4 regions of the Labrys neptuniae genome follow, and region 1 is predicted to be linked to each of the others. Evidence: riboswitches for the same ligand, from Rfam matches in the RefSeq annotation. Region 1 holds a riboswitch; each other region holds the start of a gene.
The links. A riboswitch is a leader RNA that binds a small molecule or an ion and turns the genes downstream of it on or off. The one in region 1 is predicted to bind cobalamin.
Positions count from the first base shown of each region.

Region 2: linked by a shared signal. The riboswitch ahead of ABXS05_RS11675 (ABC transporter substrate-binding protein) and the one ahead of ABXS05_RS33085 (aromatic ring-hydroxylating oxygenase subunit alpha) in region 1 are both predicted to bind cobalamin.
Region 3: linked by a shared signal. The riboswitch ahead of ABXS05_RS28040 (CbtB domain-containing protein) and the one ahead of ABXS05_RS33085 (aromatic ring-hydroxylating oxygenase subunit alpha) in region 1 are both predicted to bind cobalamin.
Region 4: linked by a shared signal. The riboswitch ahead of ABXS05_RS20910 (DUF1636 family protein) and the one ahead of ABXS05_RS33085 (aromatic ring-hydroxylating oxygenase subunit alpha) in region 1 are both predicted to bind cobalamin.

Region 1 covers NZ_JBFNQD010000027.1:7,957-15,747, forward strand. The annotation lists gene ABXS05_RS33075 (ribonucleoside-diphosphate reductase subunit alpha) at 1-627, shown strand, start outside; gene ABXS05_RS33080 (ribonucleotide-diphosphate reductase subunit beta) at 846-1,961, shown strand; cobalamin riboswitch at 2,412-2,616, shown strand; gene ABXS05_RS33085 (aromatic ring-hydroxylating oxygenase subunit alpha) at 2,734-3,978, shown strand; gene ABXS05_RS33090 (FAD-binding oxidoreductase) at 4,139-5,227, shown strand; gene ABXS05_RS33095 (hypothetical protein) at 5,229-5,534, shown strand; gene metH (methionine synthase) at 5,931-7,791, shown strand, end outside.
Region 2 covers NZ_JBFNQD010000003.1:195,326-203,116, forward strand. The annotation lists gene ABXS05_RS11665 (ABC transporter ATP-binding protein) at 1-153, opposite strand, end outside; gene ABXS05_RS11670 (FecCD family ABC transporter permease) at 150-1,172, opposite strand; gene ABXS05_RS11675 (ABC transporter substrate-binding protein) at 1,174-2,217, opposite strand; cobalamin riboswitch at 2,410-2,639, opposite strand; gene ABXS05_RS11680 (CobW family GTP-binding protein) at 2,711-3,679, opposite strand; gene recQ (DNA helicase RecQ) at 3,961-5,805, shown strand; gene ABXS05_RS11690 (acyl-[ACP]--phospholipid O-acyltransferase) at 5,980-7,791, shown strand, end outside.
Region 3 covers NZ_JBFNQD010000014.1:66,453-74,243, forward strand. The annotation lists gene cobT (cobaltochelatase subunit CobT) at 1-512, opposite strand, end outside; gene cobS (cobaltochelatase subunit CobS) at 611-1,597, opposite strand; gene ABXS05_RS28030 (J domain-containing protein) at 1,880-2,476, opposite strand; gene ABXS05_RS28035 (CbtA family protein) at 2,947-3,717, opposite strand; gene ABXS05_RS28040 (CbtB domain-containing protein) at 3,736-3,948, opposite strand; cobalamin riboswitch at 3,979-4,125, opposite strand; gene ABXS05_RS28045 (histidine phosphatase family protein) at 4,163-4,717, shown strand; gene ABXS05_RS28050 (UDP-glucose dehydrogenase family protein) at 4,835-6,151, shown strand; gene ABXS05_RS28055 (efflux RND transporter periplasmic adaptor subunit) at 6,595-7,761, shown strand; gene ABXS05_RS28060 (efflux RND transporter permease subunit) at 7,777-7,791, shown strand, end outside.
Region 4 covers NZ_JBFNQD010000007.1:234,212-242,002, forward strand. The annotation lists gene cobN (cobaltochelatase subunit CobN) at 1-3,278, opposite strand, end outside; gene cobW (cobalamin biosynthesis protein CobW) at 3,278-4,312, opposite strand; gene ABXS05_RS20910 (DUF1636 family protein) at 4,309-4,692, opposite strand; cobalamin riboswitch at 4,801-5,017, opposite strand; gene ABXS05_RS20915 (putative sulfate exporter family transporter) at 5,113-5,478, shown strand; gene ABXS05_RS20920 ((2Fe-2S)-binding protein) at 5,670-6,125, shown strand; gene ABXS05_RS20925 (xanthine dehydrogenase family protein molybdopterin-binding subunit) at 6,130-7,791, shown strand, end outside.

The DNA of each region.
Region 1 (7,791 bases):
CGCAATTCCAACACCATGGCGATCGCGCCGACGGCGACGATCTCCAACATCTGCGGCGTCTCGCAATCGATCGAGCCGGCCTATCAGAACCTCTTCGTCAAATCGAACATGTCGGGGGATTTCACGGTGGTGACCTCGGCCCTGGTCCGCGATCTCAAGACGCGCGGCCTGTGGGACGAGGTCATGATTTCCGATCTCAAATATTTCGATGGCTCGCTCGGACAGATCGATCGCATCCCCGAGGATCTGAAGGCTCTCTATGCCACCGCTTTCGAGATCGACACGGCCTGGCTGATCGAAGCCGCGGCGCGGCGGCAGAAATGGATCGACCAAGCCCAGTCGCTCAACCTCTACATTGCCAATCCCTCCGGCAAGAAGCTCGACACGCTCTACCGCCTGGCCTGGAAGCGTGGCCTGAAGACGACCTATTACCTGCGCTCGCGCTCGGCCACCCATGTCGAGAAATCGACGCTGAAGGGCACCGACGGCAAGCTCAACGCCGTCTCCGCCACGGTGCCGCAGGCGGCCGCGCCGATCCTGATCGAGGCTCAGCCGGACCTGGCTGCATCGGAAGCCTGGGGCAAGGCCTGCTCCATCCACGATCCCGATTGCGAGGCGTGCCAGTGAGCCGAGAACAGGGTGGAATGCGCTCCAAGAGTTCGTCCGCCAATAAGTGCCTCGAATTGGCTCGACCTTTGTCATTGCCGGGCTTGACCCGGCAATCCAGTTCCCTCCTCCGGACGACGAAGTGCGGTTCCTGGATGCCCGGGTCAAGCCCGGGCATGACAAAGGTGCCGCTTCAGTTACTTCCGGACAATGTCTCCGATGAGAAGAAAACGATGACGATGCTCGACTGGTCCGAACCCACCTCGCCCGCAAGCCAGCTTCCCCTGCCGCAGGGCGCGGCAGATGCAACCGGCCTTGGCGCCATCGACCGCAAGGGCGGCCGCGTCACGGTCGACGAGAAGCGCATGATCAATGCCCGTGCCGACGTGAACCAGCTGCTGCCGCTCAAATACAAATGGGCGTGGGAGAAATATCTCGCCGGCTGCAACAATCACTGGATGCCGACCGAGGTCTCGATGCAGGCCGACATCGCGCTGTGGAAGTCGCGTGACGGCCTGACCGAGGACGAGCGGCGCATGCTCAAGCGCAATCTCGGTTTCTTCGCCGCCTCCGAGAGCCTGGTCGCCAACAACATCGTGCTGGCGATCTACCGCCACCTCACCAATCCCGAATGCCGGCAATATCTGCTGCGCCAGGCTTTCGAGGAGGCGGTGCACACCCATACCTTCCAATACATCGTCGAGAGCCTGGGGCTCGACGAGGGCGAACTCTTCAACATGTATCGCGAGGTCCCCTCGATCACCGACAAGGCCGCCTGGGCGCTCAAGCACACCCAGCATCTCGACGATCCCGATTTCAAGACCGGCACGCCGGATGCCGACCAGGCCTTCCTGCGCGACCTCGTCGCCTTCTACGTCATCTTCGAGGGCATGTGGTTCTATACCGGCTTTGCCCAGATCCTCTCGCTCGGCCGGCGCAACAAGATGGTGGGGATCGCCGAGCAGTATCAATACATCCTGCGCGACGAGAGCATCCATCTCAATTTCGGCATCGACGTGATCAACCAGATCAGACATGAGAACCCGCATCTGTGGACGCTGACCTTCCAGGCCGATCTGCAGCGGATGATCCGCGAGGCCGCCGAGCTGGAAGCCGCCTATGGCCGGGATACCATGCCGCGCGGCTTTCTCGGCCTCAACGCGGTGTCGTGCGAACAATATATGCGTTTCATCGCCAACAGGCGCTGCGCCCAGCTCGGCCTCATGCCGGTATTTCCTGATGTCGAGAACCCCTTCCCCTGGATGAGCGAGGCGATGGACCTGAAGAAGGAGAAGAACTTCTTCGAGACGCGCGTCATCGAATATCAGAACGGCGGTGCGCTGAGCTGGGATTGATGGCGGGCATTCAAGGAGCAGGCCATTGGGCAGGAATTGCATTCCCTTGTCGTCGGGCGCGCGCTGCCCCTCACCTTACCTCTCCCCGTAAGAACGGGGCGAGGGGGCGCACGCGTAGCGAATAGTCTTCAAAACTCTCATCTCGCTCTGCCGGTGGGCGAGATGACGGGTTTTCGGCATTAAACTCGACGCCGGAGTCTCCTCGCCCCGTTCTTACGGGGAGAGGTAAGGTGAGGGGCAGCGCTACCGAGAATAATTTCATTCGCGCTTAAGCACCGCGCAAATACCTCGAAAAGAGCGTGATTGGTTGCTTTGTCGTTCCCCGCCGCGCGGGGGATGATGGACATTCGGTGTCCCCTTCCCGACCTGCCTCTCCAAGCCCTCGACAACAATGTCCTGAACACACCATCATCCGTCGCATCGTCTCTAGTCGGCGCGCCGACTCGATGTATTCTAATCCTCATTCGAGGTGCCGGTCCGCTCCCAAGGCGGCCCGGAGAATTGGGAAGCCGGTCCAAATCCGGCGCTGCCCCCGCAACGGTAGAGGAGAAGATCGCGGCAGGTGCCACTGGGTCGGGAAGACCTGGGAAGGCGTCGCGATCGGGCCGGAAGGCCGCTCCTGAGCCCGGAAACCAGCCCCGATGAAAACCGACGGACGCGGTGGGCGTTCCGGAAGGAGGTTCGGCTGTGCCTTTTCACCGGCGCAGACCGCCGGGCCGCTTTCCCCTCCCGCCGTCAAGTCAACGCATTGGTTGTCACGCGGGATTTTGACATGACAGCGCATCAGGACATGCTGGGCCGTCTCCGGACCCATCAGCCGGGCACGACACTCGAGGGCAAATTCTACACCGACCCGGAATTCTTCCGGCTGGATATGGAGAACATCTGGTATCGCGAATGGCTGTTCGCGGGCCATGACTGCGAGCTCGGCAAGCCGGGCAGCTATTTCACCCTCCAGGTCGGCGATTATCCGGTGATCGTGCTGCGCTCCGGCGACGGCGCCATCCGCGCCTTTCACAATTCCTGCCGGCACCGCGGATCGCGCCTGTGCGCAGCGGCAAGCGGCAGTGTCGCCAAGCTGGTCTGCCCCTATCATCAATGGACCTACGAACTCGACGGCCGCCTGCTGTTCGCCCGCGACATGGGGCCGGGCTTCGACGCGACGCAATACGGGCTCAAGCCGGTCCATTGCGAGAGCGTGGCCGGCTACATCTGGATCTGCCTCGCCAAGGAGGCGCCGGATTTCGAGACCTTCCGGGCCGGCGCCATGCCCTATCTGGCACCGCATGGCCTGAAGAACGCCAAGGTCGCCTTCGAAAGCACCATCGTCGAAAAGGGCAATTGGAAGCTGGTCTGGGAGAACAACCGCGAATGCTATCATTGCGCGGGCAACCATCCCGAACTCTGCCGCACCTTCCCCGAGGCCCCGACCGTAACGGGCGTGCAGGGCGCCGACAAGGATCCGCTCATCGGCCAGCATTGGCGGCGCTGCGAGGAAGCCGGCCTGCCCAGCACTTTCAGCATTTCCGGTGACGGCCAGTTCCGCATGGCGCGCATGCCGCTGTTGCGCAATGCCGTCAGCTACACGATGTCCGGCAAGCCGGCCGTGCAGCGCCCCCTCAGCCCAACGATCGAGGAAGGCAATATCGGCGCCCTCCTGCTCTTCCACTATCCCACCACCTGGAACCACGTGCTGGGCGACCATGCCGTGAGCTTCCGCGTGCTTCCGATCGGGCCGAGGGAAACCCAGGTCACCACCAAATGGCTGGTGCACAAGGATGCGGTCGAAGGGGTCGACTATAATCTCGATGAACTCACCCATGTCTGGCAGATGACCAACGACCAGGACCGCCAGATCGTCGAGGAAAACCAGCTCGGCGTCTCCTCGCCCGTCTACACACCCGGCCCCTACGCCCCCGAACACGAGGGCGGCGTGATGCAGTTCGTCGAATGGTATCGCAACGCCATGGAAGCGGCGCTGGGTAATGACGGCGTCCGCCTGCGCAGCGTGGCCTGAGGCCTTTTCACCCTCCCCTGGAGGGGGAGGGTCGGACGAAGTCCGGGGTGGGGTGAGAAACACAGCAGCCGACGAAAACACCCCACCCCGACGCTTCGCGTCGCCCCTCCCGCTCCAGGGGAGGGTGTTAGCAAAACCGATATATACAGGGGTAGACACCATGCCGACGTCCTCCGCAGCCCTGGCGAAATTCAGGCATATCGACGAAACGCCGCCCTGGAACGATCAGAGCCAGGCACTCGAATGCGTTTCGATCATCCATGAGGGCCGCGATGTCGCGACCTTCACCTTCCGCGCCGCCGAACAGGGGTGGTTCCGCTACGAGCCCGGCCAGTTCATCACGCTGGAGATCCCGGCCGAGGCCGGGCCGGTGCTGCGCACCTATACGCTGTCGTCGAGCCCTTCCCGCCCGCTTTCGATCAGCGTCACCGCCAAGGCGCAGGCCACCAGCATCGGCACGCGCTGGATGCTGGACAACCTCAAACCCGGCACGCGGTTGAAGGCCTACGGCCCGCTCGGCGAGTTCAGCTTCTCTCGTCATCCGGCCGAAAAATACCTCTTCATCTCGGCCGGCTCGGGCATCACGCCGATGATGTCGATGACCCGTTTTGCCGAAGACCACGGCGCCGCCACCGATATCGCTTTCGTCAACTGCGCACGCCGGCCCGGCGAGATCATCTTCCGCCAGGAACTGGAACGCATGGCCGGACGCATGCAGCGCCTCCGCCTCGCCTGGATCGTGGAAGAGACCGAGGCCCATGAAGCCTGGACCGGCTTCCAGGGTCGGCTCAACGCCCCGGCCCTACGCCTGATCGCACCGGATTTCCGCGAGCGCGAAGTGTTCTGCTGCGGCCCCGCGCCCTTCATGGCAGCGGTCAAGGACATGCTCGAAGCCAATGGCTACGACATGCGCCGCTATCATGAAGAGAGCTTCCAGCCGGCCGAAACGCCAATGGAGGAAGTCGGTGCGGACGAGGCCCTTGCCGGCGAAGCCAGCGTGGCCTTCACCAAATCCGGCATCGAGGTGCCGGCCTCCAGCCGCGACACCATTCTCCAACTCGCCCGTGGCGCCGGCCTCAACATTCCGACCGGCTGCACCATGGGCCTGTGCGGCACCTGCAAGGTGCAATGCCTGTCGGGGGAGACCGCGATGACCCATCAGGGCGGCATTCGCGAGGAGGAAATCGCCGCCGGCCTGGTGCTGGCTTGCTGCACCAGGCCGCTCGGCCGCGTCGAGATCGAGGCCTGAGATGACGATCGCCGCGCAGAACACCGTCGATGTCGACGCCGCCATCGTGCACTCCATCCTGCGGGCCACTCGGGATGATGGCCCCGTCATGCCCGAGGAGCGGGCCCGTACCCTCCTGCTGGCCTGGATCCTCAGCCGTGAAGACGGCGCGGACCTGGCCAGGGAAGCCGCCGATTTGAAAGTCCTGCTGCTCGAGGCCTCGACATCGGACAATCCGCTGCTGCCGCATCTGAGCAGCCTGCTCGACGAGGTGCGCGATCATGCCGGCCGGCGACGGGGCCGGCGACGTTTGCGGGCGGATGCCTGAAGAAGCGGACGAGACGTCCGCGGTCCCAGCCGAGGCGTTTCCCGCATGATACCGGACAGCATAGCGCTTGCTTTATGCTAGATAGAAGAGGTGCTGTCATTCCCGGCGCCGCCGCAGGCGGTGGGAAGGGAATCCAGGGCCGAGGCATGTCGCTCACAGCCCCTGGATCCCCTTCCCTCGCTTCGCTCGCCGGGGATGACAGGCCCGTCTTTCTAACCGGGTACGACACCTGCATTGTCTGCACCGGAGCCGTGGACTCCTGTCTGACCTTCCTATCCATCCCGCAATCCCAGACAGAAAACCGGCGCTTCCAGGACAGTTCACCTTGACCTCGCCTTTCTCGGCGCTATCATATAAGGATATCTTGATATCGTAATTCCGTTATAGGAGCTCGTTATGAGCGCTCCGGTCGAAGCCCTGTTCGCCGCGCCTGCCCAGACCGATCGGGGCGCGGAGATCCTTGCCGCCCTTACCGCCGCCGCGCGGGAGCGCATCCTGATCCTCGATGGCGCCATGGGCACGCAGATCCAGGGGCTCGGCTTCGAGGAGGACCATTTCCGGGGCGAGCGCTTCGTCGGCTGTGACTGCCACCTCAAGGGCAACAACGACCTCCTCACCCTCACCCAGCCTGCGGCGATCGAAGCGATCCACTACGCCTATGCCATGGCCGGGGCCGACATATTGGAGACGAACACCTTCTCCTCCACCTCGATCGCCCAGGCCGATTACGGCATGCAGGAAGCGGTCTACGACCTCAACCGCGACGGTGCGCGCCTTGCCCGCCGTGCCGCTATCAAGGCGCAGCAGCAGGACGGGCGCCGGCGCTTCGTTGCCGGAGCGCTCGGCCCGACCAACCGCACCGCCTCGATCTCGCCCGACGTCAACAATCCCGGCTATCGCGCCGTCAGCTTCGACGATCTCCGCATCGCCTATGCCGAGCAGATCCGCGGCCTCATCGACGGCGGCGCCGACATCATCCTGATCGAAACCATTTTCGACACGCTCAACGCCAAGGCGGCGATCTTTGCCTGCGAGGCAGTGTTCGGCGAAAAGGACGTGCGCCTGCCCGTGATGATCTCGGGTACCATCACGGATCTCTCCGGCCGCACCCTCAGCGGGCAGACGCCGACGGCGTTCTGGCATTCGGTGCGGCATGCCCGCCCCTTCACCATCGGCCTCAACTGCGCGCTCGGCGCCAATGCGATGCGGGCGCATCTCGACGAGATCTCCACCGTCGCCGATACCTTCGTCTGCGCCTATCCCAATGCCGGTCTGCCCAACGAATTCGGCCAGTATGATGAAAGCCCCGAGGCGATGGCGGCGCAGATCGAGGGCTTTGCCCGCGACGGCCTGGTCAACATCGTCGGCGGCTGCTGCGGCTCGACGCCGGAGCATATCCGCGCCATTGCCGAGGCCGTGGGTCGCCACAAGCCGCGCGCCATTCCCGAAGCTGAGCCCAGGATGAAGCTGTCGGGCCTGGAACCCTTCACGCTCGACACCACCATCCCCTTCGTGAATGTCGGCGAGCGCACCAACGTCACCGGCTCCGCCAAGTTCCGCAAGCTCATCACCGCCGGCGACTACGCCACTGCCCTCGACATCGCCCGCGACCAGGTGGCCAATGGCGCCCAGGTCATCGACATCAACATGGACGAAGGCCTGATCGATTCCGAAAAGGCCATGGTCGAGTTCCTCAATTTGATCGCGGCCGAGCCGGACATCGCCCGCGTGCCGGTGATGATTGATTCCTCGAAATTCTCGATCATCGAAGCCGGCCTGAAATGCGTCCAGGGCAAGCCGCTGGTCAATTCGATCTCCATGAAGGAAGGCGAGGAAGCCTTCCTTCATCACGCCCGCCTGGTGCGTGCCTATGGCGCGGCCGTGGTGGTGATGGCCTTCGACGAACAGGGACAGGCCGATACGCTGGAACGCAAGGTCCAGATCTGCACCAGGGCCTACAAGCTGCTGACGCAGGAAGCCGGTTTCCCGCCCGAGGACATCGTCTTCGATCCCAACATCTTCGCCGTCGCCACCGGCATCGAGGAGCATAACGGCTATGGTGTCGCCTTCATCGAGGCGACGCGGCAGATCAGGGAAACCCTGCCCCACGCCCATATTTCGGGCGGCGTCTCCAATCTCTCCTTCTCCTTCCGCGGCAACGAACCCGTGCGCGAAGCCATGCACGCCGTGTTCCTCTACCATGCCATCCAGGCCGGCATGGATATGGGCATCGTCAATGCCGGCCAGCTTGCCGTCT
Region 2 (7,791 bases), on a different contig from region 1:
AATGCCGGCCAGCAGGGACATCAGGCTGGTCTTGCCCGAACCGTTCGGGCCGATGATGCCGAGCAACTCGCCCGGACGGACCTCCAGCGATACTCCGTGCAGGATCGAGACCCCACCAGCCGACCAGGACAGATCGTGGGCCGACAGGCTCATGCCGTCGCCTTTCTTTGGCTGAGGATGAGAGCGAAAGCCGGCGCACCGACCAGAGCCGTGATCACGCCGATCGGCAGAACCTGGCCGGGGATGATGATGCGGGACAGAATGTCGGCGATGATCATGAAGACGGCGCCGATCAAGGCGCTGGCCGGCAGCAGGCGCCCATGGCGCACGCCCACAACCATCCGCGCCGCATGGGGGATCACCAGCCCGACGAAGCCGATCGATCCGACGATACTGACCATCACGGCCGTCATCATCGCCGCAACACCGACGAGCACGACATAGGCGCGCCGGACGGAGATGCCGAGGGACGCCGCCGATTCCGTGCCGAAGGTGAAGGCATCGAGCGCGCGGGCATGCCACAGGCAGACCAGCAGCCCTACGGCCGTGACCGGCAGCGCCAGCCAGACGTCGGGCCAGCGTACACCCGAGAGATTGCCCAGCAACCAGAACATGATGCCGCGCGCCTGTTCGGCATTGGCCGCCTTGGTAACGATGAAGGAGGTCAGGGCATTGAAGAGCTGGGATCCGGCGACCCCGGCCAGGATCACCGCGCCGGTGCCGCGGCCCGAGCGCATCGCCAGCAAGGCGACGAAGCCGAAGGCCGTCAGCGCACCGAGAAAGGCGCCGGCGGGCAGGCTCAGGACCCCTGCCCCGAGGCCGAGGATGACGACCCCGACCGCTCCCGTCGATGCCCCAGCTGAGATGCCGAGGACATAGGGGTCGGCCAGGACGTTGCGCAGCAGCGACTGCAGCACGACGCCCGACAACGCCAGGGCCGCGCCGCAGCAGGCCGCGACGACCGCGCGGCTCAGCCGGTAGTTCCACACGATGCCTTCATCGATGCGATCCAGACCATAGCCGGCGCCCCACAGGCGGTTGGCAGCCGTCTTGGCGACGACGTCCATCGGAATGGCCGTCTCGCCAATGGCGGCGCCCAGCCAGAGGGCCAGCACGAGCACCGCCAGCGCCAGCATCCCGATCGCCAGCAATCGTGTGACGGGGCGATTCATCTCAGCGCTTCAGGCCGAAACGCTGGATGGCATCGGCGAGCATCTCGATGCCCTCGACGACGCGCACGCTCGGCTGCATCGCCTGCACGTCCATCTCCACGACATGGCCCTGCTTGACCGCCGGCATCAGGCTTGCCACCGGATCGGTCTTGAGAAAGTTGAGCTTCACGGCGATGTCGTCGGCCGGATAGCGGCGACGATCCATCCGGCCGGCGACGATGATGGTCGGATCGGCCTTGGCGATGGTCTCCCAGCCGACGCTCGGCCACTCCTCCTCGCTCTCCACGACGTTCCGCACACCCAACGCGGACATGATATAGCCCGGCACGCTGTTCTTGCCGGCCATATAGGGATCGACGTCGACCTTGGCGCTCGAGAACCAGAAGGCGGCGGAGACCTTGCCATCGCCGGCCGCGATCTTGAGGCGGGCGGCTTCCTCACGCGCTTTCAGCTCGGCGACGACTTTCGCCCCGCGCTCCTGCACGTCGAAGATCTCGGCAAGCTCGGTGATCTCCCGATAGACCAGATCCATGGTGAAGAGGGTGCCGCGCGTGCCGTCGCCGCCGCTGGAATTGTCCTTGCCGACGCAATCGGCGGGCGAAACATAGGTCGGGATGCCAAGTTCCTCGAACTGCTCGGGCTTGCCGACAATACCGCTGGGCCCGACATGCCATTGGAACTGCGCCGTCACAAGATCCGGCTTCCTGGCGATCACGCTTTCGAAGCTCGGATCATTGTCGGCCAGACGCGGAATTTTGGCATTGGCCGCTTCATAGCCGGGCAATACAGGGCCGAACCACACCGCCGTGCCGACGACCTTGTCGGCCAGGCCGAGGAGATAGAGAACCTCCGTGCTGCTCTGGCCGACGGAAACGGTGCGCTGCGGCGCATGCTCGAAGGTGACGGTGCGGCCGCAATTGGTGAGCTTGAGGGGATATTTCGTTGCCTGCGCAGCCGCCGGATCGATACCCAGCGCCAAGCCGAAGCTGGCCGCAAGCATGACGGCGAAGCTGGACCAGCGGGCCTTGCTCGTTGAAAGGATCATGACGTTCTCTCGTTTCGCGATAAGGGAAGCAGCGGTCTTCAGCACCAGCCGAATACCGTGAGGTTTCCTCAGGCCAGGCTGTGGCAAAGGACGTGAGCGTGCGAAGCGGAGGGAACAGGCGGGCAAGCGCCCGAAACGTCGGGAAGAAACGTCACATTGTCTCCTGTTCCGGGCATCCCCGCCCGTGACATGGGATTGATCGATATGACGGCAGGTTTCCTGGCTCGCGGATAAAGGCCTTGCATCTGCCTTCCCATGGGAGACCCACAGTGGCATGGCGCCTTTCGCGCCACGGGGATACTTGGCAATCCGCCTACAGTTGCGGGGGCAGCCACGGCATGGGCATTTAGAAAGCCGAACCGTGTTCCCTATTACTCCCGACGGGCTCGCACCCGACGGGAACCGTCACCGCACAGTTATCGGGGCGTCACGACCGCGGTCAAGCGAATATGCAAAGCGAACGGCCCCTGATGCCGTGCCCTGCCTTCCCGCGTCAGGCCCGACAAGCCAGGAAGCCCTGTTCGATCACGTCCTTCGGCAGGTTGCGCCCGATGAAGACCAGGCGGCTTCGGCGCTCCTCCTCGGGCTTCCAGGCACGCTGATGATCGCCTTCGAGCAGCATGTGCACGCCCTGCACGACGAAGCGCTGCGGATCGCCATCGAAGGCGACGATGCCCTTCAGGCGCAGCATGTCCGTGCCGAACTGTTGCACGATCATGTTGAGCCAGGGCATGAATTTGCCGGGATCGAGCGGCTCCTGGGACACGAGAGCGAAGCTGCCGACATGATCGTCATGGTCGTGGTCATGGAAACCCTCGAGGAAATCAGGCTCGGCTTCGAGGATACGGTCGAGGTCGAACGCGCCGCGGCCGAGCACCTTGTCGAGCGCGATGTCGCAACGCCGGGTCTCGTGGAGAGTGGCGGTGGGATTGATGCGACGGATCCGCTTCAACACCCGATCGAGTTCCTCTGCCGTGACCAGATCGATCTTGTTGAGGAGGATCGTGTCGGCGAAGGCAAGCTGCTCCTGCGCCTCATGCGCCGTCTCGATCTCGCCGAGCAAATGCCGGGCGTCGACCACGGTGACGATGGAGTCGAGCTGGGTCTTGGCGCGCACATCGTCATCGACGAAGAACGTCTGGGCAACCGGTGCGGGATCGGCCAGCCCGGTCGTCTCGATCAGGATGGCATCGAAGCGGTCGCGCCGACGCATCAGGCCCTCGATGATGCGAATGAGGTCGCCGCGCACCGTGCAGCAGATACAGCCATTGTTCATCTCGAAGATTTCCTCGTCGGTATCCACGACAAGGTCATTGTCGATGCCGACTTCGCCGAACTCATTGACGATGACCGCATATTTCCTGCCGTGGCTCTCGGTCAGGATACGGTTGAGAAGCGTGGTCTTGCCTGCCCCGAGATAGCCGGTGAGGACGGTGACGGGTGTCTGCGGCGCGGGCTGCATGATGTCGGAATTCCTTGATCCGTTGCGGATGCCCCGCAGCATGTCGCTGCCGAGAGGCCTCATTGAATTTTGATTTATATGAAACGTTATAACATAACTATCACAATCGCAAGTGAGCTCTCACCATCGTCACCCCAGCAATCGCCACGCAGGTGGGCAGAGGCTTGCTGGCATTCTCGACCGTGATCATTCCACCGGATTTGTCTGCCAGCAGAGGAAATCCATGCGGGAAATTTTCGAATCACGGCCCTTGTCGGATAAGCCTCACGCTTCACCCTGCAATGGAATCAGGCACCAAGGTGCATCCTGCCGGCATGACCCTCTCCTCTCCGCGAGATCCTCTCGCCATCCTCAATAGCGTGTTCGGCTACGCCGCCTTTCGCGGCCAGCAGGAGGCGGTGGTGCGCCATGTCACCGGAGGGGGCGATGCGGTGGTGCTGTTCCCGACGGGAGCCGGCAAGTCGCTGTGCTACCAGATCCCGGCTCTGTGCCGGCGCGGCGTCGGCATCGTGGTCTCGCCACTGATCGCGCTGATGCGCGACCAGGTCGAGGCACTCAAGCAGGCCGGCGTGCGGGCGGCGGCGCTCAACTCCTCCCTGTCGCGCGAGGAGGCCTATAAGGTCCGCCGTTCCCTGATGGACGGCAAGCTCGACCTCCTCTATGTCGCGCCCGAGCGCGTGGCGACGCAAGGTTTCCAGGCCCTGATCGCCGATGCCGACATCGCGCTCTTCGCCATCGACGAGGCCCATTGCGTCAGCCAGTGGGGCCACGACTTCCGGCCCGAATATCGCGAGCTAGGCGGCCTCGCCGCGTCCTTCCCCGGCGTGCCGCGCATCGCCCTCACCGCCACGGCCGATCCGGTTACCCGTGCCGACATCATCGAGCGGCTCGGCCTCAACCAGGCCGAGGTCTTCGCCACCAGCTTCGACCGGCCCAACATCAGCTACGCCATCGTCGAGCGCGACAATGCCCGCCGGCAATTGCTCGCCTTCCTGGCCGGGCACAAAGGCAATAGCGGTATCGTCTACTGCCTGTCGCGCGCCAAGGTCGAGGAGACGGCGCAATGGCTGAACGAGCAGGGTATCCGCGCTCTGCCCTATCATGCCGGCCTGGAAGCAGCTGTTCGCAGCGCCAACCAGGACGCCTTCCTGGAGGAGGAAGGCCTCTGCCTGGTCGCCACGGTCGCCTTCGGCATGGGCATCGACAAGCCTGACGTGCGCTATGTCGCCCATCTCGATATCCCCGCTTCGGTGGAAGCCTATTACCAGGAGACGGGCCGCGCCGGCCGCGATGGCCTGCCCTCGGATGCCTGGATGAGCTACGGCATGGCCGATGTGGTGCAGCGCCGCCGCATGATCCAGGAGGGCAATGCGCCGGAGACGGTGAAGCGGGTCGAACTCGGCAAGCTCAACGCTTTGCTCGGCATCTGCGAAACCGCCGAGTGCCGGCGCAAGGCAATCCTCGCCCATTTCGGCGAGACCCATCCCGGCCGCTGCGGCAATTGCGATACCTGCCTTTCGCCGGTCGAGAGCTGGGACGGCACCGATGCCGCCGTCAAGGCGATGGCCGCGATCTACCGCACCGGCCAGATGTTCGGTGCCGCCCATATTATCGACGTGCTCACCGGCAAGGTCACGGAGAAGGTCCAGCGCTTCGGCCATGACAACCAGCCCGTCTTCGGGGCGGGCAAGGACATCGAGGCGCGCACCTGGCAGTCGGTGCTGCGCCAGCTCACCGCGGCCGGCCTCGTCAATGTCAACCACGAGGCCCATGGCGCCCTGATCCTGGCCGAGGAGGCGCGAGCCGTGTTCAAGGGCGAGCGGCAGATCGTCTTCCGTCGCGACCGCCCCCGCAAGAGCACCGAGACCAAACGCGCCCGGCGCGGCGAGATCGAGATGTCGGAACGCGACGGCGCCTTGTTTGCTGCCCTTCGGGCGGAGCGCAGCCGCCTCGCCCGCGAGCAGGGCGTGCCGCCCTACATGATCTTCGCCGACACCACCTTGCGCGCCATGGCGAGCGAGCGCCCCGGCAGCCTGCCGGAATTTCTGGCCCTGCCTGGCGTAGGCCAGGCAAAGCTGGAGCGCTATGGCGAAGTCTTCCTGGAAGTCGTCAGGCGCGAGGGCTAGGATGACGGCTCGGTACCGCTGGTTCACGCCACTGTGCGGCGGCGCACAGGCCGGACATGAGCCAGCCCTCCCCTCCTTGACGCCGTTTACCATACATTTTAAGTTAGTGAACGAACGCTAACTTAAAATGCGATTCTCCCGCGCCCGGTACGCGCCCATCCAGGAACCACACCGATGCTCGCATCGCTGATGTCCGCCCGCCGCTTCTGGCCCCTGTTCTGGAGCCAGTTCTTCAGCGCCTTCAACGACAATTTCATCAAGCAGGCCCTGACCATCCTTGCAGTCTACGGCATTGCCGAAACGGCCGCGATGGAAGGCGGCGACAGCATGGTCTCGATCGCCGGTGCCTTGATCGTGCTGCCCGGCCTGCTGCTGTCGGGTCTGGCGGGGCAATTGGCCGACCGTTACGACAAGGCCCGGGTCGCCCGGCAGATCAAGCTCGCCGAGATCGCCATCGTCGCCATCGCTGCGGTCGGCTTTGCCCTGCACTCCATGCCGATCCTGCTGGTCAGCATGCTCACGCTCGGCATCATGGGCACGCTGTTCACGCCGGTGAAATACGGCATCCTGCCGGACCATCTGGCGCCGGAGGAACTGCCGGCCGGTAACGGCCTGATCGAGGCAGGCACCTTCCTATCGATCCTGATCGGCATCATCGGGGCCGGCTTCGTCGCTCCCCACCTGCCCAGCTGGATCGTGGCCGCCATCATGGTGGCGGTGGCCGTGGCCTGCTGGTGGTTTGCCCGCCTGATCCCGCCCACGGGCGAAGCGGCCCCCGACCTCAAGATCGACTGGAACATCATCCGATCGAGCTACCAGCTCGTGCAACTGGTGGCCTCCGACCGCAAGCTCCTGATCGGCTCGCTGGCGGTGGCCTGGTTCTGGATGAGCGGCATCGTCATCCTGTCGCTGACCCCTTCCCTCGCCCACAGTGTCATCGGCGGTGACGGCACGCTCAATACCTGGTTCACCACCGCCTTCTCGATCGGCATCGCCATCGGTTCGATCCTGGCCGCACGCCTGGCCACGGGCCGCATCATCGTGCTGCTCTCGCCGATCGGCTGCATCCTGATGGGGCTGTTCTGCCTCGACGTGGCCTGGATCGCCTTCGGTACCGAGCGCTCGGCCACCCCCCTCCATTTCCTGAGCTATCTCGCCACCGGCTCCGGCGTGCACATGACCCTTGCGCTCGTGCTGGTGGCGCTGGCAGCGGGCCTGTTCATCGTGCCGATCTATGCGGCCGTCCAGCACTGGGCCCCCAAGGACGAACGCGCCCGCGTCATCGCCGGCGGCAATGTCATCACGGCCCTGTTCATGACGGTCGGCGCCGGCGGTCTCTCCCTGCTGCAGGGTAAATTCGGCCTCACCACACCGACTGCCCTGCTCGGCATCGCCGTCCTCGACATCATCGCCGGCGTCATCCTGCTCTATGTCCTACCCATGAGCCGGTTCCGCGACTTCATCCTGCTGCTTTACCGGCTGCTCTATCGCCTCGAGGTCAAGGGCATCGAGAACCTGGAGACGCCGACGCCCCATCGCATCATCGCGATCAACCATGTCAGCTTCCTCGACGCCGGCCTGGTCCTGGCCCTGCTCGACAAGGATCCCGTGTTCGCCATCGACCACACCATCGCCAAGGCCTGGTGGGTCAAGCCCTTCCTCAAGATCTGCCGGGCCTATCCGCTCGACCCGACCAAGCCGATGGCGACGCGCGGGCTGATCAATGCGGTGAAGGCGGGCGAGACCCTGGTGATCTTCCCCGAGGGGCGCCTCACCGTCACCGGCGCTCTGATGAAGGTCTATGACGGTGCGGGCCTGATCGCCGACAAGTCGCATGCCGACATCGTGCCCATGCGTATCGACGGCCTGGAGCGTACGCCCTTTACCAGGCTCGACGCCAACAAGGTTTCGCGCCGCTGGTTCCCGAAAGTGACCGTCACTTTCACCGAACCGACACGCCTCACCATCGATGAGGACCTCCGCGGC
Region 3 (7,791 bases), on a different contig from region 1:
GGCTCGGGCGGGGCAAGGCCGGTCAGCTTCTCGCGCACCATCAAGGCGAGGGCATCCTCGACGGGCGCTTCCTCGCGGACACGGATGTCCTCATATTTGCCGCCGCGGAAATAGCGGTCCTCGAGCATGGCGGTGAGGTTGTTGGCCACCCCGGCCATGCGGCGTGAACCGATCGACTCGCAGCGGGCCTGCTCGACGGCATCGAACACGCTGCGCGCCTGCTCGTTCTGCGGGGCGTGGCGACGATGCACTGCCGGGTCATGGCAGGCGAGACGGAGCGCCATCGCATCGGCCTGGCCGCGCACGATCGCCGCGACATGGGCGTCGAGCTTGCGCGGCGGCTCGGCCAGGCGCGCCTTGTCGGCCATCAGCAAGGGCTTTTCCGAAGCGAAGGTCACTTCGAGATCCGGTTTGCGGGCGATGGCGCGCAAGGCCCCGGCGACGGAGCGCTTGAAGGCGTCGTTTGGAACGTCCTTGGGCTTTTCGCCGGGCTTGCGGTTCGTCGTGGTCATGATGCCGTCAATCCTGGGAGCGCGGACGTCCTCGTCCGCTCTTCCTCTCTTGCGAGCGTGGTATTTCCAGGGGCGGACGAGGACGTCCGCGCTCCGGGTTACGTCAGCGCGACGTTGACCGAGCTTTCGGCCAGCTCCGCCCCGAAGGCGCGCTGGTAGAACTCGGCCACGAGGCTGCGTTCGAGCTCGTCGCACTTGTTGAGGAAGGTGACGCGGAAGGCAAAGCCGATATCGTGGAAGATATTGGCGTTCTCGGCCCAGGTCAGCACCGTACGCGGCGACATCACGGTGGAGAGATCCCCATTCATGAAGGCGTTGCGGGTGAGATCGGCCACGCGCACCATCTTGTTGACGATGTCGCGGCCGTTCGGGCTCTTCTGATAGTGCTTGGCCTTGGCCAGCACGATGTCGACTTCCTTGTCATGCGGCAAATAGTTCAGCGTGGTCACGATCGACCAGCGGTCCATCTGGCCCTGGTTGATCTGCTGGGTGCCGTGATAGAGGCCGGAAGTGTCGCCCAGGCCCACCGTGTTGGTGGTGGCGAACAGGCGGAAGGCCGGGTGGGGGCGGATCACGCGCTTCTGGTCGAGCAGGGTCAGCTTGCCTGAGATTTCCAGCACGCGCTGGATCACGAACATCACGTCGGGCCGGCCGGCGTCATATTCGTCGAACACCAAAGCGATGTTGTTCTGCAGGGCCCAGGGCAGCATGCCGTCGCGGAACTCGGTGACCTGCTTGCCGTCCTTGAGGACGATGGCGTCCTTGCCGACAAGGTCGATACGCGAGACGTGGCTGTCGAGATTGATGCGCACGCAGGGCCAGTTGAGGCGGGCAGCGACCTGCTCGATATGCGTCGATTTGCCCGTGCCGTGATAGCCCGTGACCATTACGCGGCGATTGTGGGCGAAGCCCGCCAGGATCGCCAGGGTCGTCGGCTTGTCGAAAAGGTAATCGGGATCGAGGTCCGGGACGTGGTCGGAGGACTGGGAATAGGCCGGTACTTCGAGATCCGTATCGAAACCAAACAGCTTTTTGGCCGAAACCATGATGTCCGGCAGATTGGCCGGTGTCGTTGCGTCAGTCATTATGCCTTCCTTGGCTGGCGCCAGGGCGGCGCAGCCGACAATCAGTTCCAGCGGGCCGGACGATGCCGGCCCTGGAGTAAAAGCGCACTTTTACTCCAACTCCCTGGTTCGACGCGTCTTTGCGATTTGAAGCTGGTCATTCAAATCACAAAACGCCTTGGCCGAATTTCCCTGTCTCGCCAGGCGGGGCATGGGACGCTCGACGTCGTCTCGACGATCTGGCGGAGATTTCCCGGATTGGACACGCTCCAAGCCCGGAAGCCTCGCCGGTGTTGCGGGCGCTCAGCAGAGCCCGGCGCTACGCAGCGTATTATAGGCCTGGATGATCCCGCGCAATTTATCTTCGCTGGATCGGTCCCCGCCATTGGCATCGGGATGGAGACGTTTGACCAGCGTCTTGTAGCGCGCCTTGATTTCCGGGCCGCTGGCCGTTTCCGGCAGATCGAGCGCGTCGAGGGCCTTGCGCTCCAGCAATTTCAGCCGCCGTCTCTCGGGTTCGGGCGTCCCTTGCGGGCGGCGGAAGCCGTGATCCTCGTCGAAGAAACCGAAGCCGTCATGGATCTCGGGGCCGGGTTGCGGCCCTTCGCCGCGCTTCTTGGCCCAGGGATTGACCCCCATCGTCCAGGTCGGGCGATGGCCGGTGGCGGCATCGCGCTGATAGGCGCTCACCGAGTCGTCCGGCAGGCCGGCGAAATAATTGTAGGTCTTGTTGTAGTCGCGCACATGTTCCAGGCAGAAATGCCAGAACTGGCCTTCGCGGTTGCGCCCCTTGGGCGCGCGAAATTCGCCGGCGTTCCTACAACCGGCATGTTCGCATAGCCGTACGCTCGCCGGCTGGACCTCTTCGGCCCTTGGGCGCACCCGGATGCGATCAAACAAGGGCGAGTCCAGATCCATAATGACACACTATGCGAGGGTGAACACAAATGGGCAAGCGCGAGCTTGGACGCAAGAGCGTTTTGTAACTTGAACGAAGCACATCAAATCGCAAAAACGCTTCAGCCAATCCATGGGAATGGCTTGGAGCCAGAAAGCGAAAGCAACCAAGCATTCATAGCTGAGCACGCTTTGCCCTGGGGTTAATCGAGGCGAAATGCCGCTGCAGAATTTGAAATATGGGGTCCGCTGACCCGAAAAAGAAAGAGGCCGCCCAAATGGCGGCCCAAGTCTTAGGGAGGAAACGCCCAAGGAGGGCAGTGGGGGAGCGCAAAGGCGCATCCGCCACGTCCCTAAAGTGATCCTCATCGGTTCATTTCGCAAGTGCGAAATGAAATAAATTTTGAAAACCGGCCTGAAATCGGGCCAGTGTTGTAAAAATGCGACGTTTGACGCGGTTGACCGGCCTCTTTTCAGTGGCGAGCGGGGGCCTGCAGCAGTTTCTGTGCTGCAATGCCGAAGGCGATCCCCAGCGTTGCCCAAAGCACGGCATGGATGCCGAGTGAGGCGATACGGAACTTCCACAACACCGTGGCCGAAAAATCAGCCGGGATGTCGTTGACCGTCGGCAAGATCTCCATGGCCACCACCATCACCACCAGATAGGCTGCCACCCCCACGAGGTTGGCGTTCCAGCGGCCGAGGCTGGCGGCGAGCCGGTTCGCGGTGCCCAGCGCCGCCGCCATCGTCACGAGGGACAGCAGGATCAAGCCGAAATAGAAGGCGGTGCGCAGGCCGATCGTGTCGGGATTGCCGACGGCCGGTGGATTGGCGGGATATTTGATCTGCGGCACCACCATGATGGCGGCGAAGCCGATGACGGCGATCAATCCGGCGGTTGCGCGCGGGCTGAGGCTGCCGATCCGGCCCTGCGCGAAGGCAAAGATCAGGGCGAAGATGCCGCCGAGCGCTGCGCCATAGGCGACCATGCCTGTGACGAGCCCGTAGCTGGCCTGGACCGGCCGGCTGACCGGCTCTTCCTCGTGTTCATGGGCTGCGGTCGTCTGCGCAGCGCCGGGAGCCGGCGCAGCTGTCGGAGCGGGCGCCGGCTCGGATGCGTGGCTTTCCTCGAAAGCGATGGCTGCGTCGACCTGGGGTTCACCGAACACCCAGGCGAAGCCAGACGCAAACAGTCCGGCCAGGATGCCGATCAGCATCCCCCGGATCAAAAGCGATCTAACCATGTCGTGTGTCCAAGCGCCCTAGTGGCAGGGGAAGCCGAGCAGATGGCGAGCGTCATGCACGAATTCGTGGATGTAGACGCCGGGAATCAGCGAGGTTGCGCCCTGTTCGGCGCCGACGAAATAGATGGCGAGCACGGCCAGGAGCACGGTAAAGAGCGCCCAGGGCAGGATCTCGCGGACCGGGATGGCGATCGGCTGCTGGGCGACGGGTGCCAGAGTTGCGGTGGTCATGAAAAGCTCCTTGGGATTACGCGTCCCGTTACGAGTCATGCTGCCTTGGAAGAGGTCTGACTTCCGGATTGACGCCGCAGCGCCGCCGTTCACAGTGGCGCGACCGTGCCGGAATTCCACCGGCTTCCCACCCTTGGCAAAGCTCTTCCATAAGAGCCCAAGTCACGGATATGTCAATATTCCGGAAGCGACTTTATCTTGGGGAAATGCCTTCATGACGCCACGCCTGACCCTGCTGTGCCATGGCGCGACGCCCACACTGCGTGCGGCGGGGTTTCCGCTCGACGAGGCGCTCGACGCAAGGGGGGCACAGGCGGCCCGGGACCTGCAGTGGCGTTTTGCCAAGGCGACCCGCATCCTGAGCAGTCCGGCGCTCAGGGCCCGCCAGACGGCGCAGGCCCTCGGCTTCGAACCCGAGATCAACGAGGCACTGCGCGAATGCGACCATGGCCGCTGGTCGGGGCTTGGCCTGGAGGCGGTGGCCGCCGCCGAGCCCGAAGCGCTTGGGGCGTGGCTGACCGATCCGCAGGCCTGCCCGCATGGCGGAGAGAGCATTGCGGCCCTGATCGCGCGGGTCGGCGCCTGGCTCGATGGCGGGCGGTTCGAGGGCTTCACCCTGGCCGTTACTCATGCCTCGGTGTTGCGCGCGGCGATCATTCATGTCCTCGGCAGCGAGCCTCGTTCCTTCTGGCGCATCGAGGCCGCTCCGCTGGCGCGCGCCGATCTCAGGCCTTCTGCCCGCGGCTGGTCGCTGCGGCTGGAGACATAGAGGCGCTCCGGCTGGGCCTTCCCGCAGTGCTGCTTTTCCTTTTTCGTCATTGGCATGTCGCCGGGCCTTTTGTAGACACGCCTCTGACGGGTTAGTCGCCCAAACAGGATTGATGTCATGCGCGTTGCAATGATCGGTACGGGTTATGTCGGCCTGGTGACGGGGGCGTGCCTCGCCGATTTCGGCCATGTCGTCACCTGCGTCGACAAGGATCCGGCCAAGATCGAGGGCCTGCTGGCCGGCCGCATGCCGATCTACGAGCCGGGCCTGGAGGATCTGGTGGCGCGCAATGTGCGCGAGAAGCGCCTGTCCTTCACCACCGAGCTCGCCCCCGCCGTGCGCGATGCAGCCGTGGTGTTCCTGGCCGTCGGCACGCCCTCGCGCCGCGGCGACGGCCATGCGGACCTGTCCTATGTCTATGGGGCGGTACGCGAGATCGCCGCGGCGGTCGAGGGCTTCACGGTGGTGGTGACCAAGTCGACCGTGCCGGTCGGCACTGGGGACGAGGTCGAGCGGCTGATCCGCGAGGTCCGGCCCGACGCCGATGTCCGCGTGGTCTCAAACCCCGAATTCCTACGCGAAGGGGCGGCGATCGAGGATTTCAAGCGCCCCGACCGCATCGTGGTCGGCACCGAGGACGAACGGGCCAAGGAGGTGATGGCCGAGGTCTATCGCCCGCTCCATCTCAACCAGGGGCCGCTGCTGTTCACGGCCCGGCGCACCTCCGAACTGATCAAATACGCTGCCAACGCCTTCCTGGCGACCAAGGTCACCTTCATCAACGAGATCGCGGATCTGTGCGAGAAGGCCGGCGCCAATGTGCAGGAGGTGGCGCGCGGCATCGGCCTCGATAACCGCATCGGCTCCAAATTCCTGCATGCCGGGCCGGGCTTCGGCGGCTCGTGTTTTCCCAAGGATACGCTGGCACTCCTGCGCACCGGCCAGGAGCATGGCGTGCCCCTGCGCATCGTGGAAGCGGTGGTCGGCGTCAACGATGCCCGCAAGGCGGCGATGGCCCGCCGCGTCATCGCGGCCCTCGACGGCAATATCGCCGGCAAGACGGTGGCCCTGCTCGGCCTTGCCTTCAAGCCGAACACCGACGACATGCGCGACAGCCCCTCGATCCCGATCGTGCTCGCCTTGCAGGACAAGGGAGCCAAGGTTCGTGCCTATGATCCCCAGGCGATGGAGGAGGCCCACAAGGTTCTGAGCGATGTCGACTATCGCTCCAGTGCCTATGACTGTCTCGATGGTGCCGATGTCGCGGTGATCGTCACCGAATGGGACGAGTTCCGGGCGCTCGACCTCGAGCGGGTCAAGAACCTGCTCACGCAGCCGGTGATCGTGGACCTGCGCAACATCTACCGGCTCGAAGACATGAAGCGGCACGGCTTCCGCTATGAGAGCATCGGGCGCGAGGGGACGGCGCCCTGAGCTGACGACATTCCCGCATATTTGCGCAAACCGGCGCAGGCGCGGCGCTGCTGGCTTCAGAAGCCAGCGAGAGGGCCTCGCCTCGTTTCTGAGGTGAAGCCGGCACCGCCGGTTCGCACCGATCGGAATGTAGCCAAGCGGGTGTCAAGCACGGGCGCGAGAAATGACGGTGCTGTTGCGGATTTGCACCAAGTCCCAACTCATGGTTGCAGGGCGCCGATCTTGATTGGATCAAAGCGCTAAGAATTATCATACTATAAGGCTCACACGGCGATTCGACCGCGATTCCGGCCGGTGGAGCGCTGAACAGGATCTCCGACCCTGCCCTGGCGGCGCAGGCTGGGAAATCCTGCAAAATTTCCAGACGCCAGCTCCAGTGCCCGCGACAAGGCCATTAGCCATGCGGGCGGCTTGGCTGAGGCGCGTTGCTTGCGAGGATGTTCATGTCGAGGTTGCGTCGCAGAATGGGTCGGCTGGCCGCCGGCGTGCTGGCATTGGCGGCCTTCGAGGGGACGGGTGCTGCGCTCGCCCAGCAAATGCCGGCCATGCCGGTCACGGTGGCCAACCCGGTCGCCCGCAAGATCACCGAATCGGTCGAATTCACCGGTCGCTTCCAGGCCTGGCCGCAGGTGAACATCACCTCACGCGTCACCGGCTATCTCGACAAGTCGAGCTTCGTGGAAGGTTCCCTCGTCAAGGAGGGCGACGTGCTGTTTGCGATCGATCCGCGCCCGTTCCAGGCCGCAGTCGACCAGGCGGCCGCCCAGGTGAAGATCACACAGACCCGGATCGACCTGACCAAGGCCAATCTGGCGCGTGCTGAAGCCCTGAAGAAGACCGGCAACGTTACCGATGCCACCTACCAGGCCAACCTCCAGGCCTATCAGGAAGCGGCCGCCTCGATCGATTCGGCCAGCGCGGCGCTGGCGACGGCCAAACTCGACCTCAACTACGCCACCATCACCGCCCCAATCTCGGGCAGGATCACCCGCCAGCTCGTCTCGCGCGGCAATCTGGTGGTGGCCAACTCGACCTCGCCGCTGGTTTCGATCGTCGCCGTCGATCCGATCTATTTCTACTTCGACCTCGACGAGGCGAGCTATCTTGCCTATCAGCGGGCCTCCAGGGGCAAGCTGGACACCGGCGGTAAGGATCCCACGCTGAAGGTCGAGATCGGCCTGTCGGACGAGAAGGGGTTCTCCCATAAGGGAACGCTCGATTATCTCGCGCCGCAGGTCGACGCCCAGACCGGGACCGTGACGGCTCGCGCCAAGGTCGCCAATGCCGACGGCTTCCTGGCCCCTGGCCTGTTCGGGCGCATCCGCATCACCATCGGCGAGCCCTATGAGGCGCTGGTCGTGCCGGATGTTGCGGTAAGTCAGTCGGCACAGGGGCGCACCGTCATCGTGGTCGGCGCCGACAAGATCGCCAACCCGCGCGTGGTGGAACTAGGGCCGAAATTCGGCTCGTTCCGCGTGATCAAGTCGGGTCTCAAGCCCGAGGACCAGGTTCTGATCAACGGCCAGATGCGCGCCCGCCCGGGTGGCGAGGTCGTGCCGCAACCCACCAAGCTGGACGTGCCGGAAACGCTCGTTCCCGACCCGAACTGATCGGGAGCGCAGCCCATGAAATTCGGCCAT
Region 4 (7,791 bases), on a different contig from region 1:
AAGGCGAACAGCGAATCCATGGCATTGGCCATTTCGGCGGCGCCGGCATAGCCATGCGCCATCATGCCGTCGATCCAGCGCCGGCTGGCGGCGCGGCCATGCACGAGGCGGCCGACCTCCTCGCCGAGGCTGCGCAGGCGGGGCTTGTCAGGATTGGAAAGGTCGGCGTGATAAAGGGCGGCCTTGGCCCCCAGCGCCTCCAGCGCCGCCGCAAAGCCACCCTGATGGGCGGCGAAGGTGACGTCATCAAGGATGTCGATCTCGCGATGGTCCTGGCCATGCACATGGGCATCGGCGGCAGCGACCCGCTCGGCAAAGACGGAAGGCACGGCGTCACCTTCGATACCGGCGCCATAGGCATGGCTGCTGGCGGCGAGATAGTCGCGGCCGAGATCGGCCCTGTTATCCCAGGCTCCGCGTGCGATGCGATCGGTGATCCCCGCGCCATAGGCCGAGGGCGCAGCGCCGAAAATGCGCAGCGGCCGTTCGCCGCTTGCCTTCGCCGCGGCGGCCAGCGGGTTCCATTCGGCGCTTTCGTCGAGGGCGGCGACGGCCCTGACGACTTCGTCGAACAGTGTGATCTGCTGGGCGAATACGTCACGGAACAAGCCGGATATGCGCAGCGTCACGTCGACGCGCGGCCGGTCGAGCCGGGCCTGCGGCAGGATCTCGAAGCCAGAGACGCGATTGGAGCCGTTGTCCCATACCGGCTTGACGCCCAGCAGGGCCAGGGCCTGGGCAAGATCGTCGCCGCCGGTGCGCATGGTCGCCGAGCCCCACAGGTCGAACACGATGTTCCGGGGATAGTCGCCGTGATCCTGCAGATAACGCTGGATCAAGGCATCTGCCGCACGCGATCCAATCGCGTAGGCGGCACGGGTCGGAACCGCCCTTGGATCGAGCGTGGTGAGGTTGCGCCCGGTCGGCAGCACGTCGGCACGCCCGCGCGTCGGCGCCCCGGCGGGGCCGGGCCGCACGAAGCGTCCGTCGAGGCCGGCAAGAAGGCTGGCCATTTCGCTGTCGCCGCAACTGTCGAGACGCGCGGCCAAAGCCGGGCGCTCCTCCGCGCCGCTGGTGGCGGCGAGGACATCGAGGAGGTGGTCGCTCTCCTCCGGCCGACGTCCGAACACATGCAGGCCATCGCGGATCTGCAATTCCTTGACGTCGCACAGGAAGGCATCGAGGCGCGCCAGCGTCTCGTCCTCATCGAGGCCGGGTGCGATGCCACATTCGGCGGTGAGGCCGGTCTCCATGGCCCGCTCGATGATCTCACGCCTGAGATAGGTCATGCGGCGCTGATCGAGGCCGTCGGCGCTGGCATATTCGTCGATCAGGCGCTCGACCTCAATGGCGCCGCCGGAAAGGCCCGCCTCTCGCAGGGGTGGGGTGAGATGGCCGATGGTGACAGCCCCGAGCCGGCGCTTGGCCTGCGCCGCCTCGCCGGGATTGTTGACGATGAAGGGATAGAGCACCGGCACGGCTCCGGCGGCCAGCTCCGGAAAACACTGGGCGGAGAGCGCGGCCGCCTTACCGGGCAGCCATTCGAGCGTGCCATGGGTGCCGAGATGGATCATCGCATCGATGCCGAAAGCCTGGCGCAGCCACAGATAGAAGGCGAGATAGGCATGGCGCGGCGGCAGATCGGGCGAGTGGTGGTCGCCCTTGCGGTCAAGGGCCGAGCCGCGGTCCGGCTGCACCGCCACCGCGACATGGCCGCAGAGATGGCCGGCAAAGCGGAAGGCGCCGTCGAGGCAAAGGGGGTCGGCCGAGGGATCGCCCCATTGGGCCGCGAGCCTGTCGCGGAGGGCGGCAGGTAGGGTGTCGAGCCAGGCGGAATAGGCTGAGAGCGGGAGGGAAAGCGCCTTACCCTCCCCTGGAGGGGGAGGGTCGGACCGCAGGTTCGGGGTGGGGTGGGAATCACAACGGTCGAGGCAGTCACCCCACCCCGACGCTATGCGTCGACCCTCCCCCTCCAGGGGAGGGTATGACCGGCCCAACAACTCCAGCAGATCGGCACCGCTTTCCGGCAGGTCCCCCACCGCATAGCCCTCGTCGCGGAGCCGCTCCAGGATCGCCAGGGCCGAGGCGGGCGCATCGAGGCCGACGGCGTGGGCGAGACGGCCATCCGCGCCCGGATAGTTGGAGAGGATCAGACCAAGCCTGCGCTCCGTCCGCGCCTTGGCGCCGAGCCGAGCCCAGGCAGCGGCCTTGGCGGCCACTGCGGCGATGCGCTCGTCATGGGGGGCATGGGCGAGGCGGGTGAAGGCGCCCTCCTCGCGTTCGGCCTTGAAGGAGATCACGCCGGCCGAAAGGCGGCCGTCGAGCTCTGGCAGTGCGACATGCATGGCAAGGTCGCTGGCCGACATCCCGCGGGTCGAGGCCTCCCAGGCCTCCTGCGCCGAGGAAGAGGTGATCACCTGTAGGACCGGACAACCGGCTACGTCGAGCGGCGAGGCGCCATCGTCGTCCAGGGCCGAAAAGGCGGTGGCGTTGAGGATCACCGCCGGCTTGAGTTCCCTAAGCTGCCGGCGCACCCATTCCGCCGTTTCGCCATCCTTGAGCGAACCGACATAGAGGGCGGTAGCGGCCAAGCCTTCGGCATCAAGCGCCCGCACCAGGGCTTCGATGGGGGCAGTGTCAGCGGAGAGCAGGATGGAGCGGTAGAAGAGGATGACGACTTGGAGCGCGGACATCCTGTCCGCATCTTTCTCACCAATGCACCCCGTCAAAGGCGGACAAGATGTCCGCGCTCCGAGGAACACCCCGTATTTCGGCACGGCCACCGGCGCTTCCGGCTCGCCGAAATCGAGACCGCCCAGCCTGGCGGCATAGAGCAGCGAGGCCTGGGCATTCCGGGGGCCACCTTCGCGCCAGTACTGCGCGAGCCGGTCCAAGGCTTCCTGCGGCACGGTGGAGAGCTGAGACAGGCGCCCGTCGGGCCTGTCGTCACCGGGAATGAGGGCGAGCGCGATGCCATGGGTTCGCGCCGCCGCCGCCAGTTCCTCCACGCCATAGCGCCAATAGTCGAGGCCGCCGAGCAGGCGCACCACGATCGCCTTGGCATGGCGGGCCGTCTGATCGATGTAGAGGTCGACGGACATCGGATGGCGCAGCTTCTGCAGCGGCGCCAGGCGCAAATCGTCGAGGCCGGAAGCGGCTGCCAGGGCGAGGTCGCTGTCGGTCAGCGAGGCAAACACGATAGCGCCGGGTGCCTGACCCAGATCGATGGCGGCCTCGCTGGCATCGAGCGAACGCGTATCGGCCGGCAGCAGATGCATCATCCCTCCAGCGTCTTGCGGATGCCGGCCTGGTCGATGCCCTTCTCGCCGATGATGACGAGGCGGCTCGAACGGGTTTCCTCCGGCGCCCAGGCGCGGTCGAAATGCTGAGAGAAGCGGGCGCCGACGCCTTGGACCAGCATGCGCATCGGCTTGCCGTCGACGGCAACGAAACCCTTGATGCGCAGGATATCATGTTCCTCGGCCGCCGCCTTCAGCTTGCCCACCAGGGCATCGGCATCGAGGATGGCCGGCAGGTCGACGATGAAGGTGTCGAAATCGTCGTGGTCGTGCTCGGCTTCGTGATCGTGGTGGGAGGGACGCGCCTCCAGATCGTTCTCGGCCGCTGCCCCGAGCCCGAGCAGCACGGCGGCATCAATGCGGCCCTCGGAGGTGCGCACCACCTTGACGGCGCGCGGCACGGTCTTCTCGATGTCCTTCTCCACGCTGTCGGCCTCGCCGGCTGAGAGGAGATCAGCCTTGTTGAGCACGACGAGGTCGGCACAGAGGAGCTGGTCCTCATAGACCTCCTCGAGCGGATTGTCGTGGTCGAGGGAGGCATCGCCCTCGGCCTGGCGCTTCAATTCCTCCGGATCATCGGCGAAGCGGCCGGCTGCAACCGCGGCACCGTCGACCACGGCGATGACGCCGTCGACGGTGACGCGCGAGCGGATCGCCGGCCAGTTGAAGGCCTTGACCAGCGGCTTGGGCAGAGCGAGGCCGGAGGTCTCGATCACGATGTGCTCGGGTGCGTTCGGACGCGCCAGCAGCGTCTCCAAAGCCGGCACGAAATCGTCGGCCACCGTGCAGCAGATGCAGCCATTGGCGAGTTCGACTATGGCGTCTTCCGGGCAGCTCTCGATGCCGCAGGACTTCAGGATGTCGCCATCGACGCCGACATCGCCGAATTCATTGACGATCAGCGCCAGCCTGCGGCCATTGGCGGTGGCGAGCAGGTTGCGGATCAGCGTCGTCTTGCCGGCCCCGAGAAAGCCGGTGACGATGGTGCAGGGAACCTTGGTATGCGCGTTCATTCGGCGGCGTCCTTGAGAGTTGATAGGGGTGGGATGCGCGCGATCATGCTGCGCTTGAAGACTTCGGGACGGCCGCGCCAGGGCATCAGGCCGTCGCTGGAATGGGCCAGCAGCCCGATGCCGGTGAGAATGTCGGGGCCGCTCTCGGCGGTGAGGTCGCCGAAGACATAGGTCCAGGTACCGGGCGCCGACAGCGCCACCGTGCAGGAGCGCTTGCAGTTGCCCAGGCACTCGACAGGTTGCAGCTCGACGTCATCCGGCAGCATGCCGGCGAGCGCATCGCGCAACCGGGCGCCCTGGCGCGGCGCCTCGGGGTCATCGCCCTCGCGCCTGCAGGTCACGCAGACGAGCAGCCGGACTGGAAGAGGTGTTTCTGGCATCGGCCCTGTTCATCGCCGCCGAAGCGGATGGAGGGCGCGGGACCGACGGCAGGGCCGGCGATCGTCCGGGTAGACGGAACCGGCCTCCGAGGCGCCCCGCCCGGACCGGTGACAGCAGTGCGACCGGCAGGTCTCCTGGCTCGCAGCTCATCGCCTCCCGCCGCCTTCCCGGTCACCCAGTGGCCTCAAGGCGGGACGCTCGCCGCTTACAGTTGCGGGGGCAGCCGCGGCTTTGGCATCCAAGGCAGCCGTCGACCGGCCTCCTCTTATCCGCACCGCATTCCCTCTTCTCTCTTAACGAGAGACCGATCGTGGCTGACATAAGGGGTGCGCGGACAGGCTTGTCAATGTTCCCGCTTCCAAAGGAGGCGCAAAATCCGGCATAAAGGGCAGCAACGTCGCCGCACCAACGAGATTGCCATGCCCGAAGAGAAGCCGCCGGCACCGCCGCCCGAGCCGCAAAAGATCGACGTCATCTTCCGCGGCGGTTCGGTGACGGCTATCGGCGTCGTGCTCGCCTTCTCGCTCGGCTTCCTCAACAACTGGGCCTCGCAGCCGGGAACCTGGATCCCGGAAGACCTGGCAGCCGTCTTTCTCATCGGGGGCGGCATCGTCTTCCAGGTCTGGGCGCTGGCGGGCATGCTCTCGCCCACTTCACTGGAGGGAGCAGTCTATCGCCGCATCGTGCGCACCTTCATGATCGGCCTTATCCTCGTCTCGGTCGGCGTCCTTGTCGCCATCGCCGGCGACGCGCTCGGCTACAGCCGGATCTGGTTCAAGCAATAGTCAGGCCTTCCGAACGGGCGGCGACGTTTCTCGATCGTTTCCAGACTGCACAAACTCTCACGTCTGCGTTACCCGTCACCCCGGCGCCATGATTGCCGCCACAATTTGGCCTTCCCGCAATCGCCCACCAGAAGGCCGACGCCGATGGGCCCGGTTCTTCTGCCCGGCATCAGCCGCTGGAAGGCCTGCCCATGGTTGCCATCACCGTCAATTCGACCACCCACCAGCTCGACATCGAGCCCGAGACCCCTTTGCTCTGGGTCCTGCGCGATGAACTCGGCCTCACCGGCACCAAGTTCGGCTGCGGCATCGCCCAATGCGGCGCCTGCACCGTCCATGTGAACGGCGCCGCCATCCGTTCCTGCCAGACCCAGATCGGTGACGTCGACGGCGCCACCATCACCACGATCGAGGGCCTGTCGGCGGACGGCAAGCATCCGGTGCAGCAGGCCTGGCTGGCCGAGGACGTGCCGCAATGCGGCTATTGCCAGTCGGGCCAGATCATGGCCGCCGTCGCCTTCCTGAAGGACACGCCAGCGCCCACCGACGCGGATATCGACAACGGCATCACCAATATCTGTCGCTGCGGCACCTATCCGCGCATCCGCGCCGCCATCCACCGCGCCGCCGAACTGATGAAGGGGTGAGGCCATGAACGCGATCGACCGCACCTCCGCCGCGCTGAGCCGGCGCAGCTTTCTCGCCATCGGCCTCTCGGCCGCCGGCGGCCTGATGATCGGCGGGTTCATCCCCGATGCCGCCCACGCTCTGACCATTGCCGACGAGCCGTGGACCGGCACGGCCACTGACAGCGAGATCAACGCCTGGATCCTGATCGAACCCGACGACACCGTGATCATCCGCGTGGCGCAATCGGAAATGGGCGAAGGCATCTTCACGGCCCTGCCGATGATCGTCGCCGAGGAGCTCGGCTGCGATTGGGCCAGGGTGAGGCCCGAATACGCCTCGGCCAGCCGGAACCTGCGCGAGAACACCGTCTACAAGCGCATGGGCACCGGCGGTTCCGGCGCCGTGCGCCGCTCGCGCGAATTCCTGCAGGCGGCCGGCGCCAATGCCCGCGAGAGGCTGGTGCAGGCAGCTGCCGCGCGCTGGCAGGTGCCGGCCGAAAGCTGCAGCGTCGATGCCGGCAAGGTGCTACACCGGGCCAGCAATCGCAGCCTGCGCTTCGGCGAGCTTGCCGGCGAAGCCGCCAAGGTCACGCTCGCCAAGGAGCCGGCAATCAAGACGCCGGAACAGTTCACGCTGATCGGCAAGCCGCTGGCACGCCTGGATACGCCCCCCAAGCTGACGGGAACGGCAAAATTCGGCATCGACATCCGCCTGCCCGACATGGTCTATGCCGCCGTGGTGACCTGTCCCGTCTTCGGCGGCCGCGTGAAATCCCATGACGAAAGCGCCGTCAAGGGCCGCCGCGGCATCCTGGCCGTGGTGCCGATCGAAGGCGGCCTCGCCGTGGTGGCCGACCGGTTCTGGCGCGCCAAGGAAGCGGCGCTCGCCTTGCCGGTGATCTGGGAGGAGGGTCCGGCTGCCGAAACGGACAGCAAGCGCTTCGACGCCGACTATGTCGCCGCGCTCGACGGCCCTGCCGTCACGGCGCACAAGGAAGGCGACGTCGACACCGCCCTCGCCCGCGGCAAACGGGTCGACGCTCTCTACCAGGCCCCGCATCTCGCCCACGCGCCGATGGAACCGCTCAACTGCACCGCCCATGTCCATGACGGCAAGGTCGAGGTCTGGATGGGCACGCAGAACCCCGACATGGCGCTCCAGCTTGCCGCCAAGGCAGCCGGCGTGGCCCCCTCCCAGGTCGAGATCCACAATTGCTTCCTCGGCGGCGGCTTCGGCCGGCGCGCCGTCAACGACGAGCTCGTGCAGGCCGTGACCGTGTCGAAAGCGGTGGGCAAGCCGGTCAAGCTGGTGTGGACGCGCGAGGAGGACATGCGCCACGACCGCTATCGCCCCCAGGCGGCCATCCGCTTCCAGGCCGCCCTTGGCGAGGACGGCCTGCCGGCGGCCATCCATGTCCGCACGGCCGTCGGCTCCATCCAGCGCTCGCTCGGCTGGGGCAAGGTGGAGAACGGCGTCGAGCCCTCCGCCGTCGAGGGCCTCGCCAACATGCCCTACCGCTCCGGCGCGGCCCAGATCGACTGCATCCTCAAGAACACCCATGTGCCGGTGATGTTCTGGCGTTCGGTCGGCTCGTCACAGAATGCCTTCGCCCTGGAGAGCTTCATCGACGAAATGGCGGTGGCAGCCGGCCAGGATCCCTACCGCTTCAGGCGCCAGCTGCTC